Lacrimispora indolis DSM 755: one gene and its partner. The protein of the gene in region 1 interacts with the protein of each later gene in a pairwise test. Links are inferred from orthologs where the notes say so. Each region holds a gene or a part of one and is shown in the gene's direction. Other genes may lie near its edges.

Region 1 (6,747 bases):
CGTCTGGTGGTTTAAGCAGTATACTCTGGTTTACACGATGACGGCAGGAGGGCCGGGAACTGCAACGAATTTAATCAGTTTAAGCATCTATGGCACGGCGTTTAATGATTTAAGATTTGGAAAAGCGTCTGCCTGGGGAATCCTGGTGTTCTTTATATGCTATTTGATCAGTCTGGTGAGTAAGGTGGTGACAAAGGACAATGAGTAGATCGAAAAAGAAAAAAAACAGTTTGATTGCAACTTACGCCGCATTAATTCTCATGGCTTCTTTTATCGTGGTCCCGGTTTTGTGGATGATATCCACTGCCTTTAAAACAGAACCGCAGACGTATTATCCTCAGCCTAAATGGCTCCCAAACCCGTTTTCCCTGGATTCTTTCCGGAAATTTTTCAGTACTTATAATTTTGGGCGCATGACCTTAAACAGTCTGGTAGTCTGCCTTTCTGCCATGGTGATCTGTGTGGCCTGTGCCTGCCTGGCCGGATACGGGGTGACCAGATTCCGGTTTAAAGGAAGAAAACAGCTGATGAGTTTTCTGCTCATTACCCAGATGTTTCCGGGAGTCATGCTGGTGGTGCCGTTTTATGCAGTACTCTCTAAGTATCATCTTGTCAACTCCCTGCTTGGCCTGGTCATTGTATATGCAGCCACAAATATCGCCTTCAGCACCTGGATGATCGTATCTTATTTTAAGACCATTCCCCTGGAGCTTGACGAGGCGGCGCGGGTGGATGGAGCTTCCAGCTTCCGCATCTTCTGGAATATTATCCTTCCCCTGATCGTTCCCGGAATAGCAGCGGTAGCCATGTTCGTGCTGTTTAACGGCTGGAATGAATATATGTTTTCTTCTGTCCTGGTATCCAAGGACGAATTAAAAACGCTCACTGTTGGGATCATTTCCTTAAATTCCCAATATCAGATTAAGTGGAATGACTTAATGGCAGCATCCAGCATATCCAGTCTTCCTTTGGTAATTCTTTTTGTAAGCTTCCAGAAGTATTTTATTGCTGGAATGACCGGAGGAGCTGTAAAGAGCTGATTTGCAGAGAATATGACTTATGGAGGTAATAAAAATGGATCATATAAAAATCCATGACATCAAAGTGTTTGTAACGGCCCCAAGAAACATCAATCTGGTTGTGGTGAAGGTAGAAACAACGGAGCCGGAATTATACGGCTATGGCTGCGCTACATTTACATGGAGGCACAAGGCGGTTGTGACTGCCATTGAAGAATACTTACGCCCAATGCTCAAAGGGAAGCCTGTGGATGACATTGAAGGAATCTGGCAGTCGATGGCGGGAAGTTCTTACTGGAGGAACGGACCGGTCTTAAATAACGCCATATCCGGTGTTGACGAGGCATTGTGGGACATCAAGGGAAAAAGGGCAGGAATGCCGCTTTACAGCCTGCTTGGCGGAAAATGCCGGGAAGGGATCGCTGTCTACAGGCATGCGGATGGAAGCTCCATAGAAGAGGTGGAAGAATGCATCCACGGGTATATGGACGAGGGGTACCGCTATATCAGATGCCATATGGGTACCTATGGCGGAAACTTCGACGGAAAGATACAGAGGATCGTAAAGCCCCACAATGCACCGGAGGGAGCGTATTTCCATCCGAGAATGTACATGCAAAGTGTATATAAGCTGTTTGACCGTGTCCGCAGGGACATTGGCTGGGAAGTGGAGCTGATGCATGATGTCCACGAGCGCTTAAGCTTTGCAGAGACTCTGGAGTTTGCCCGGGAAATGGAACAGTACAAGCTGTTTTTTCTGGAGGATTCTCTTGCGCCGGAGCATGTGGAATTTTTTAAGATTCTGCGGCACCATACTATCCTGCCTCTGGCCATGGGAGAACTGTTTACCAATCCCAATGAATGGAAGGCCATTGTACAAAACCAGTGGATCGATTATATGAGAGTCCATTTAAGCGACATCGGAGGGTTGACCCCTGCCAGGAAGCTGGCGCATTTTTGTGAGGCTTATGGAGTGAAGACCGCCTGGCATGGGCCAAATGACTTATCTCCTATTGGAATGGCGGTGCAGATGCACCTGGATTTAAACAGCCATAATTTCGGCATACAGGAATTTTCCGGCTTCAGTAAAGAGGAGCAGGAGATATTTCCGGGCTGTCCTGCAATCAGGGAAGGATATGCCTATGTAAACGATAAACCGGGAATCGGAGTCTGTTTTGATGAAAAAGCGGCAGAAAAATATCCTGCAGTGGATATGGATCACGGCTGGCTGTTCTCACGGCTTCCCGATGGAACGCCCGTAAGGCCATAACAAAAAAATACAGAATACATATAATAATGGAAGCATTTCCGGCCGGAGCAGGTCAAAAAATCCCTTATATCCTCCCGGCCGGACTTGCATTTTATCTGCTTTCATGATATAATGGCGAAATACCGTAAATACCATAGTTTTTCATAAAAAAAGATTGACGAATCCTGGCCTGTGTGTTATAGTAATTGGGCGAATGGAAGAGCTTAGGTCTTTTTTTTATGCTCAAAATTGCTTGCAGCAGAGAAAAGGACTTAAAACACAACAATGAAAATTTAAGTGGAGGTGGAAGTCGTGCGCACAAAAATCACACTGGCATGTACTGAATGCAAACAGCGTAATTACAACATGACCAAGGATAAGAAGACTCATCCGGACAGAATGGAAACAAAGAAGTATTGCAGATTCTGTAAGAGCCATACGATGCACAAGGAAACAAAGTAATCAGTTGTAAAGGACGTGAAGGTTGAAAGAAAGACGTCTTCCAACCTTGAATTTGTGAAGCGACTGGATATGCAAGCATATCCGCTTACTTCATTAGGAGGCAAATTATGGGAGATACAGTGAACAACGAGAGTGCTCAGAAGAAGAACTTTTTTAAGGGTCTGAAAACTGAGTTTGCGAAAATTGTTTGGCCTGACAAAGAAACCGTAACGAAGCAGACGATCGCTGTTATGTCATCAGCGATTGCTTTAGGATTGATTATTGCGATTATTGATCTGATCATCAAGTTTGGTCTCAGTTTTGTCTTATAATTCGTAAGGGTTAAGGTGAGTTTATGTCAGAAGCTAATTGGTATGTAGTCCATACCTATTCAGGTTATGAGAACAAAGTAAAAGTTGACATTGAGAAAACAATCGAAAACAGAAACTTGCAGGATCAGATTCTGGAAGTATCGGTTCCGTTAGAATCCGTCATTGAACTGAAAAATGGCGTTGAGAAGAAGGCCGATAAAAAGATGTTTCCCGGCTACGTACTGATTCACATGGTCATGAATGACGACACATGGTATGTGGTACGTAACACCCGTGGAGTGACAGGCTTTGTAGGTCCTGGATCAAAACCAGTTCCTCTGACAGAAGAAGAGATGGAGAAACTTGGGTTCAAGAACGAAGAGATCATCGTTGGCTTTGAAGAGGGAGATACCGTTGTGGTAACTTCCGGTGCATGGAAGGATACCGTTGGTGCTATCAAGTCCATCAACGAAGGTAAGAAAACCATCACCATGAGCGTTGAGATGTTCGGCCGGGAGACTCCGGTGGAATTAAATTTCAGCGAAGTGAAAAAGATGTAACAAGTAAAAGCGGCTTATACCGGTGTATAGGCTCGTGGGAGGGAAATCCCCGACAATACCACATTTATTTAGGAGGTGCCTAATTATGGCAAAGAAAGTAACGGGATATATCAAATTGCAGATTCCAGCAGGAAAGGCTACACCAGCTCCTCCTGTAGGTCCGGCACTTGGACAGCATGGTGTAAACATCGTACAGTTTACAAAGGAATTTAACGCAAGAACAGCTGACCAGGGAGATTTAATCATTCCAGTTGTTATCACTGTTTACGCTGACAGAAGCTTTAGCTTCATAACCAAGACTCCGCCGGCTGCTGTATTACTTAAGAAGGCCTGCAAGATCAAATCCGGATCTGCAGTTCCGAACAAGACAAAGGTTGCTACAATTACTAAGGCTGAATTACAGAAAATCGCTGAGCTGAAGATGCCAGACTTAAATGCAGCATCCGTTGAATCAGCTATGAGCATGATTGCCGGTACCGCAAGAAGTATGGGTATCACAGTTGTAGAGGCATAATTTTCTTAAAGAAAGCAGGCGGAAGCGCTGCCTAAATTTAGAAAATCAGCGGTTCGGTGAGCCGGCAGGCGAATCGGACTTCCTTAATAATATTGCAGTTGATGTAGTTTTAAGAACGTGGGAGGGAAAATCCCCGACAATACCACTAGGAGGTTATTTAGAATGAAAAGAGGAAAAAGATACGCAGAGGCAGCTAAAACAGTAGATCGTTCTGTTCTCTACGATGCACCAGCAGCAATCTCTTTAGTTAAGCAGAATGCAAGTGCTAAATTTGATGAAACCATTGAAGCTCATATCAGAACCGGTTGTGACGGACGTCACGCTGACCAGCAGATCCGTGGTGCGGTTGTACTTCCCCACGGTACAGGTAAGACTGTTCGTATTTTAGTTTTCGCTAAAGGCCCGAAGGCTGATGAAGCACAGGCTGCAGGCGCAGATTATGTTGGAGCTGAGGAACTGATTCCGAAGATCCAGAACGAAGGCTGGCTGGATTTTGATGTAGTTGTTGCTACACCAGATATGATGGGTGTTGTTGGACGTCTGGGACGTGTCCTGGGACCAAAGGGCTTAATGCCAAACCCAAAAGCTGGTACTGTTACTATGGATGTAACAAAAGCAATCAACGATATCAAAGCTGGTAAGGTTGAGTACAGACTTGATAAGACAAATATTATCCACGTGCCAGTTGGAAAAGCTTCTTTCGCAGAAGAACAGTTAGCGGACAACTTCCAGACGCTTGTTGATGCAATCATCAAAGCAAGACCAAGTACAGTTAAGGGTGCTTACTTAAAGAGTGTTACACTGGCTTCCACCATGGGACCTGGTGTAAAGCTGAACGTAGCAAAGTTAATGAACTAATTTTGTTTTGTGATTGACATTGATTATAAATAATGTTATAATATTTCAGTATTAACTGCCGAAGACAGCAGGTGCCGTGAGGCATAAGGTGTAAACGCCTGCCGAGGAATGTACAAGAATCATTTTATGTAAATGAATTGTAGACCTCTCTGTCCATCCGGCGGAGAGGTTTTTCTTTGCGGTTTATACGAGCGGGCTTCCCAGGCAACCGGGAGGTTCAGACTAAACAGGAGGTAAACCATAATGGCAAAAGTTGAATTAAAACAGCCAGTTGTAAGCGAGATCAAGGAATTACTCGACGGCGCTGAGTCAGCGGTAGTTGTAGATTACCGTGGTATCACAGTTGCTCAGGATACAGCGCTTCGTAAGAAATTAAGAGAGGCCGGTGTTTCCTACAAGGTATATAAGAATACCATGATCCGTTTTGCAGCTCAGGGTACCGCATTTGAAGCTCTGGATCCAAATCTGGAGGGACCTACAGCAATCGCTGTATCCAAGACAGATGCAACAGCTCCGGCAAGAATCCTGGCTGAATTTGCTAAGACAGCTCCGGCTCTGGAAATCAAGGGCGGCGTTGTAGAAGGCACTTACTATGATGCAAAGGGTATGGAGAAGATCTCCAGCATTCCTTCCAGAGAGATCCTTCTTGGAAAGTTGCTTGGAAGCATGCAGTCTCCTATCACAAACATTGCCCGCGTTCTCAAGCAGATTGCAGATGCTCAGGGCGGAGAAGCGGCAGAGGCATAATTTTCTTAATAAAAGCAGGCAAAGACCCGCTTGAGATTAGAAAATCAGCCGTTCGAGGAGCCAAAGGTGATTCGAACTTTCTAAAAATAAACATATTAAATACGGAGGTATATTATCATGGCAAAGTTAACAACAGCTGAATTTATCGAAGCTATCAAAGAATTATCTGTATTAGAATTAAACGAATTAGTAAAGGCATGTGAGGAAGAATTCGGTGTATCCGCAGCAGCAGGCGTAGTAGTTGCAGCAGGTCCTGCAGCAGTAGAAGAAGAGAAGACAGAATTCGACGTTGAATTAACCGAAGTTGGTCCAAACAAGGTTAAGGTTATCAAGGTTGTTCGTGAAGCTACCGGCTTAGGCTTAAAGGAAGCTAAAGACGTAGTTGACGGTGCTCCAAAGGTAGTAAAGGCTGGCGCTTCCAAGGAAGAGGCTGAGCAGATCAAGGCTTCCTTAGAGGCTGAAGGCGCAAAAGTTACTTTAAAGTAATTATACTTTTGGGTTGTTTTGGACAGGATTTGTACCTCTTAAAAAGGGACAGGATCCTGTCCTTTCTTTGTGTAAGATAACAGAATAGTCTTGACAATTTTGTAAATTTAGGTTAGAATGTAGGTGTATTATCGAATGGAGTTATGATTTCACATATTTTTGTAAGTCATTATTTTCGGATGATGATTTACAAAAATATGTGATTTTTTGTTTCAGGCGATATATCAAATATTTTTTATTTTATAGGAGGTACACGTTATGAACAACGGTACAGTAAAATGGTTTAATGGTGCTAAAGGATATGGTTTCATCGTAAATGACGCAACAGGCGAGGAAGTTTTCGTACATTTCTCCGGCATCGTTTCTGATGGTTACAAGACTCTTGAAGAAGGCCAGAAAGTAACCTATGATACAACAGAAGGAAACCGCGGTCTGCAGGCAGTTAACGTTTGCATGGCTTAATAAAAGCTTCGATTTATATGTAAGCTTTAAGGGCTGCTCTCATTTTAGAATGAGGGCAGTCCTTTTCTTTTCTACCTGGGAAAATATAATCTGCCCCGTT
Region 2 (6,821 bases), 610 kb from region 1 along the record:
TCCTGAAAAGGATTGGGAGAATTGTAGAGGTAGCAGAACAGTGCCTTCAATGTATAGGTGGGAAAAGCCAGGTTGATATGTGTCGCGGCTCCGTTTTGTATTTTTGTGTGGACATCCCCGGGGCGAATCAGAAGAAGATCTCCGCGGGAGAGTCTTAAATGATCATTATTTAACAAGATATCCAGTACATTTTCCGTTACTAGTATTATTTCATAAAAATCATGTATCTGAGGGTATTCATTTTTGTCAATAAGTGTACGAATGGAATAGTAAACTTCACAATCACTTGGAAATACCAATGGAGTATTGACGGTTTTAGGATCAGTTTGCATAGTAAACCTCCTGGAAGTTTATAGTAAAATCCAAATCATTTCCATATATATATCAATATAATACAAAAAATATCAAACGTAAAGAAGAAATCTGAACGGAATTAAGATATAGTATCAGTATAAAGAAATGAGCTTCTGTAAACAGTGGCAACAATTCATTTAATACTAGGAAAATAAATGATAGAATCGGTTTAGGAGGACAGAAATGAAGCTGGGAGTCGGTTTATACCGTTACATGCTAAAGGATGAAGAATTTACCTTTGCAAGGCAGTGCGGCTGTACGGATTTGATTATCCATCTTGCAAATTATTACGACGGCGAAGGGGATATTGTCAAAGCAACGAACGACAAGGAAAATTACGGAACAGCCAAAGCAGGGGAGTCTGTGTGGAGCCTGGAAAGCATGCTGGCCCTTCAGCAGAAGGCAAAGGATAAGGGACTTAACATTTACGGAATTGAAAACTTCAATCCGGCAGACTGGTACGATGTACTGTTAGATGGCCCTGGAAAAGAAGAACAGATGGAAAGCTTAAAGAGGATTATCCGTAATGCAGGAAAAGCGGGTATCCGTTGTTTCGGATATAATTTCAGCCTTGCGGGAGTGTGGGGACACCAGAAGACCACAGACGCAAGAGGTGGAGCGGTAAGTACCTGCTTTGACGCAGATCTTCTAGAACTGGATGCCAGGATTCCCAAAGGTGAAATATGGAATATGACCTATTCTGGAAATGAACAGGAAGGATATATTGAAGATATAGGATATGAGGAGCTTTGGAGACGGATGAGATGGTTTTTGGAAAACATTCTTCCTGTAGCTGAAGAAGCTGGGGTAATGATGGCGCTTCATCCCGATGATCCGCCTATGCCGTTTTTGAGAAATACGCCAAGGCTTGTTTATCAGCCGGAGCTGTACCAGAAGGTGCTGGATCTGGTTCCCAGCCCGTCAAACGGAATCGATTTCTGCATGGGCAGCATTCAGGAAATGACAAACGGAAATATTTATGATGCCCTGGAGCAGTACTCCTCCCAGGGAAAGATTGCCTATGCCCATGTGAGGAATGTACGGGGAAAGGTTCCAAAATATACAGAAGTATTCGTAGATGACGGAGATATTGACATAAGAAGAACTCTGGATATTCTATATAAAAACAATTTCACGGGCGTACTGGTTCCGGATCATACGCCTCAAATACAGTGCGGTGATTCATGGCATGCGGGCATGGCCTATGCCCTTGGATTTATAAAAGCAGAATTAATGAGTCTGAAGGACTGAAAATGCTGGAGAAGGAAATTTCTCTAAAGAATGGGGAAAGTGCTGTAACAATCAGGGAAAAAATCACAAACTTGGCGGAGGAGCCCATGGAACTTATGTGGGGGCATCATCCGACGGTGGGAAAGCCGTTTCTGGATGAAAGCTGTCAGATTCATACAAATGGAACCATAGGATTTACCATGGATGAAATGGATTTTGAGACCCAACGCGTAAAGCCGGGAACAAAGTTTGAATGGCTGGTGACAGACGATGAAACAGATCTTTCTCTGATTCCAGGAGAAAAAGCCGGAACAGCAGATATGCTGTATGTGACCGGTTTCCCGGAAAAGGCGTGGTACAGAGTATACAATGAAAACAAAGGCTTAAGCTATGGAATGAGCTGGGACAGCAGTTTTTTTCCATATATGTGGATGTGGCTGGTCTGCAGGCCTGGAAAAAGCGGTTGAAAATGGAGGTGCTTTCCGCCTGCAGGCAAATGAGGAGAAAAGAACAGAACTGTGCTTTTGGATTGAAAAAGGAGGAGATTTAAAATGGCGTTAGATAGACATGAATTGCTGGCAATTATGAAAAAAGAGCTTTACACTCCGGTTGTAGGTGATATACTGGATCAGATAGGACTGTATCATCAGTTCCTTCCTCAGGCAATCCGGCCTTTGAGGGAGGACATGAAGCTGGCAGGCTATGCTATGACAGTTTTGATGATTGACGTATATGGTGAGCAGAAAAAGCCTTTTGGACTTCTGACAGAGGCATTAGATGATTTGCAGGAGGATGAGATCTACCTGGCAACGGGAGGCGATATGCGCTGCGCCTATTGGGGAGAACTGCTGACAGCCACCGCAAAAAAGCGGGGAGCAGCAGGAGCAGTGGTCAACGGCTGGCACAGGGATACACCCCAGGTACTGGATCAGAACTGGCCTGTATTTTCCAGAGGCTGTTATGCTCAGGATTCCTCAGTACGGACGCAGGTAGTGGATTACCGCTGCAGGATTGAGCTGGACGGAGTCACCGTAATGCCCGGAGACCTGATTTTTGGCGATATTGATGGTGTTTTGGTGATTCCTGCAGAGCATATTGAATATGTAATTAAAAAGGCTCTTGAGAAGGCACGGGGAGAAAAAACGGTCAGAAAGGCCATTGAGGATGGAATGAGCGCAACAGAAGCCTTTGCAACATTTGGAATACTGTAAGGGAGAAATGATGGAGAGAGATTACGCGGTTTATGTGGGCACTTATGCAAACGAGAATGAGTCGGGAATTTTTAGGTATGAGCTGAATGGGGCTCAGAGAAAGCTTAAGCTTAGGCTGGAGCAGCAGGGAATTGCCAATCCATCCTATCTGGCACTTTCCGGGGATGATAACACCTGAACAGGAAATAACAGACTGCCGCTCTCCGGTATGTCTGACAGCTATAGCTGCTGACATATCTTAACATCGGCTTTTCAGCTTTACATGGACGTTAAATCAGTCCTTCCATATAATTATCAGACGGACATGAATTTTTTATCATAAAAAACAGGGGACGCGCCAGACAGCTGAAATGCTTCAGCCATATGACGCGCCTCCTGTTTTTCATTACAAATGTTTTTGGTTTGTAATTTGTGAAAATAGATCCTGTTCCGGTCCAATCACTCAGGCGGGTGTGATGGGGTGTAATGCATCAAGGAATTTCGTTTACTTGATATTTTTTTTGCCCTTGTTCTCGGAACGAAACAAAAGTATTTTCATCCGTTCAATTAGTTAATGCAGCAGCATCAATTTTTATTGCATCCTTTTTCAAAAAAAATTATTTATTTTAAAAAAGATGAAATATCCCTTCAAATTTCGTTCATGTTATACGCTTGCAACACATTTCATTGTATGTTATGATATCATGTGGTTTAATAATAAGAACGTTCGGTGCCCTGGCGGCTGACCGAGGGGCTGGTTTTCTGTTTTTTGAATTCAGCATTGCTTTTTTCGGGAAAACCATACCAAAGAAAGGAAACAATACATGTACCAGTATTTGATCGTCTGCCCTCTTGTTTTTCTGGCGGGTTTTGTAGATTCCATAGCCGGAGGGGGAGGGCTTATCTCCCTTCCGGCATATTTAGCGGCAGGAATACCGCCCCATTTTGCCATTGGTACCAATAAGCTGGGTTCTACCATGGGAACCGTTATCTCCACGGCCAGATATGCCAAAGACGGCTATATTAAAGCAAAGCTGTCGCTGTTTGCCGCCCTGTTTGCCGTGGTTGGTTCTGCCATTGGGGCGCATTTGTCAATGCTTGCCAGTGAGCGGGTATTAAAGGGAATGATGCTGGCAGTGCTTCCCATAGTCGCTTTTTATGTTCTCAAGAACAAAAATCTGGGAGAGCATGAGGCAGACACGGAATTGCCTGAGAAAAAAATGTTTTTGATCAGCATGTGTGCGGCCCTGATCATTGGCTGTTATGACGGATTTTACGGGCCGGGAACAGGGACCTTTTTGCTGCTGATCCTGACCGGACTTGCGAAAATGGATGTCAGGAGCGCATCAGGCACCACGAAGGTGATCAACTTATCATCCAACGTCGCGGCATTGGCAACTTTTTTAATAAACGGAAAGGTTTTGATTCCCTTAGGACTGGCGTCAGGTCTTTTCTGCATTGCAGGCCATTACATCGGGTCAGGCCTTGTGGTGAAAAATGGGTTAAAGGTCGTGCGCCCGGTGGTTTTAGTTGTGCTTTTGTGCCTGTTTGTGAAAATTATAAAAGGATAGGGAATTGCTATGAAATGGAAAAAGTTTACGCTGACCACTACCACGGAAGCCGTGGACTTGATCAGCAGCATGTTTGATGAGATCGGAATAGAAGGAATTGAAATTGAGGATAACACTCCCCTTACGGAAGCGGAGACAAAAGGCATGTTTATCGACATCCTGCCGGAGCTGCCGCCAGATGAAGGTCTTGCAAAGGTCAGCTTTTACTTAGAACCGGATTCTGACATAGATGGTATGTTAAAGCGGGTGGAAGAAGGACTTTCCCAGCTTTCCATGTTCACGGACTTGGGAGAATGTACCATAGAGTCCGGCGAGACAGAGGACAAGGACTGGATCAATAACTGGAAACAGTATTTTAAGCCGTTTACCGTTGACAATATTCTCATAAAACCCACCTGGGAGGAGATCCCGGAGGAACACAGGGACAAGCTTTTGATCCAAATTGATCCTGGAACTGCCTTTGGAACAGGACAGCATGAGACGACCCAGCTTTGTATCCGGCAGCTGCAAAAATACGTGACACCGGAGACCACTCTCCTTGACGTGGGCACCGGAAGCGGCATCCTTGGAATCACCGCCTTAAAGCTGGGGGTAAAAGAAGCATTTGGAACGGACCTTGACGAAAATGCCATTGCTGCTGTTAAGGAGAATATGGAAGCCAATGATATCCCCGGGGAGAAATTTAAAGTATTGCAGGGAAATATCATTGATGACAGGGACGTACAGGAGAAAGCCGGCTTTGAAAAGTATGATCTGGTTGTAGCCAATATTCTGGCGGACATCATCATCCTGCTTCAGAAGGAAATCTCCGTTCATATGAAGAAAAACGCTGTTTTCATCACTTCCGGCATCATCAATATGAAAGAGGAAGCTGTGAAGAAGGCATTTGAGGAAAATGAAGCCTTTGAGCTTGTGGAAACCACCTATCAGGGCGAATGGGTTTCCATAACTGTCAGAAAAAAATAGGAAGAGGAACGCCTTGCAGGCATATCTTTATGTCCAAAAGGCATGGACAGGGAAGAGGAAAGCGGATGTATCACTTTTTTGTAAATCCGGACCAGATCGGAGAGTCGGCGATACGGATTCTGGGACCGGATGTGAACCATATGAAAAATGTCCTGCGAATGGGAGCTGGGGAACAGATACTAATCAGCAATGGTGTGGATAAGGATTACTTATGTGAGGTCGTGGAAGTGGCTTCTTCAGAAGTTACGGCTAAGATCCTGTCTGTAGAAGAAGGCGGCGTGGAGCTTCCTGCCAGGCTTTATCTGTTTCAGGGACTGCCAAAGGGGGACAAGATGGAGCTGATCATCCAGAAGGCCGTGGAGCTTGGAGTATACCGGATCATTCCTGTGGAAACAAAGCGTACCGTGGTGCGTCTGGATAAAAAGAAGGAAGAATCAAAGCTCCGCCGCTGGAGGGCGGTTTCAGAAAGCGCTGCCAAGCAGTCCAAGCGGCTTATCATACCGGAGGTGGCCGGGATCATGACCTTTCAGGAGGCGCTGGCCTTTGCAGAAGAGCTGGACATGACTGTCATTCCCTTTGAACATGCAAAGGATATGGCTAAAACCAAAGAGATTCTGTCCGGAATCAAGCCGGCAATGAGCGCAGGGATATTTATCGGACCGGAAGGTGGATTTGAGGATTCTGAAATGGAGCTTGCAGAGCGTTTTGGAGCAAAGCAGATCACCCTGGGCAAACGGATCTTGAGAACGGAAACCGCCGGCCTTGCCATTTTATCCGTGCTGGCTTTCCAGCTGGAGGACTGACAGGCGCAGGAAATACCCTGCGGTATCCCTTGGCACCCGGTACACCCGATCATGCGGGGGGCACTGAAGCGGGGCGGCACTGCCGGAAATACGGGCAGTAAGAGGAACGCCTTTCAGGCATACCTTTATGTCCAAAAAGCATGGACAGGGAAGAGGAAGCACCCTTCGGGCATACCTTTATGTCCAAAAAGCATGGACAGGAAAGCAGAAAGGAAAGAGCCATATATGGAAGCTTACTTTGATAATTCGGCGACGACCAAGGTGTTGGAGCCTGTAAAAGATATTGTTGTAAAAATTATGACAGAGGACTATGGAAATCCTTCTGCCAAGCATAAAAAGGGAATGGAAGCGGAAAAGTATATTAAGGAAGCGGCGGAGATCATAGCCGGGACTTTAAAGGTAGCGGCAAAGGAGATCGTCTTTACCTCCGGAGGTTCCGAGTCCAACAACATGGCCTTAATTGAGGGGGCAATGGCCAATAAAAGGGCAGGAAACCACATCATCAGCACCGGCATTGAACACGCCTCTGTATACAATCCTCTGGCATATTTAGAAGAACAGGGTTTTTCCGTGACGTATCTGCCTGTGGATGCCCATGGCCATATCCGTCTGGAAGAACTGGAAGCGGCTATCCGCCCGGAGACCATTCTGGTTTCCATCATGTATGTGAATAATGAGATCGGCGCTGTGGAGCCTATCGAAGCTAT

The links.
Region 2: the proteins of rplK (region 1) and prmA interact in binary tests that used the Escherichia coli proteins (3 or more experiments, as listed by UniProt). The link is inferred for Lacrimispora indolis DSM 755 from one-to-one orthologs.

The regions. Positions count from the first base shown.
Region 1 is NZ_AZUI01000001.1:1,248,343-1,255,089, reverse strand. What follows is about bases 2,658-5,379. They hold rplK (50S ribosomal protein L11), read left to right. Parts: upstream 2,658-3,665; coding sequence 3,666-4,094; downstream 4,095-5,379. Other genes in these bases: rplJ (50S ribosomal protein L10), read left to right, coding at 5,196-5,379; rplA (50S ribosomal protein L1), read left to right, coding at 4,257-4,952; nusG (transcription termination/antitermination protein NusG), read left to right, coding at 3,065-3,580; secE (preprotein translocase subunit SecE), read left to right, coding at 2,838-3,041; rpmG (50S ribosomal protein L33), read left to right, coding at 2,658-2,730. Also shown: K401_RS0106020 (carbohydrate ABC transporter permease), read left to right, coding at 1-208; K401_RS0106015 (carbohydrate ABC transporter permease), read left to right, coding at 201-1,040; K401_RS0106010 (enolase C-terminal domain-like protein), read left to right, coding at 1,075-2,289; more of rpmG, read left to right, coding at 2,581-2,657; more of rplJ, read left to right, coding at 5,380-5,699; rplL (50S ribosomal protein L7/L12), read left to right, coding at 5,817-6,185; K401_RS0105965 (cold-shock protein), read left to right, coding at 6,444-6,647. UniProt on the Escherichia coli protein: Forms part of the ribosomal stalk which helps the ribosome interact with GTP-bound translation factors.
Region 2 is NZ_AZUI01000001.1:638,896-645,716, reverse strand. What follows is about bases 3,537-6,332. They hold prmA (50S ribosomal protein L11 methyltransferase), read left to right. Parts: upstream 3,537-4,354; coding sequence 4,355-5,311; downstream 5,312-6,332. Other genes in these bases: K401_RS0103050 (16S rRNA (uracil(1498)-N(3))-methyltransferase), read left to right, coding at 5,377-6,114; K401_RS0103060 (sulfite exporter TauE/SafE family protein), read left to right, coding at 3,599-4,345. Outside these bases: K401_RS0103085 (helix-turn-helix domain-containing protein), read right to left, coding at 1-332; K401_RS0103080 (mannonate dehydratase), read left to right, coding at 538-1,605; K401_RS30950 (DUF4432 family protein), read left to right, coding at 1,608-2,051; K401_RS0103070 (RraA family protein), read left to right, coding at 2,136-2,795; K401_RS32710 (beta-propeller fold lactonase family protein), read left to right, coding at 2,803-2,973; K401_RS0103045 (cysteine desulfurase family protein), read left to right, coding at 6,340-6,821. UniProt on the Escherichia coli protein: Methylates ribosomal protein L11.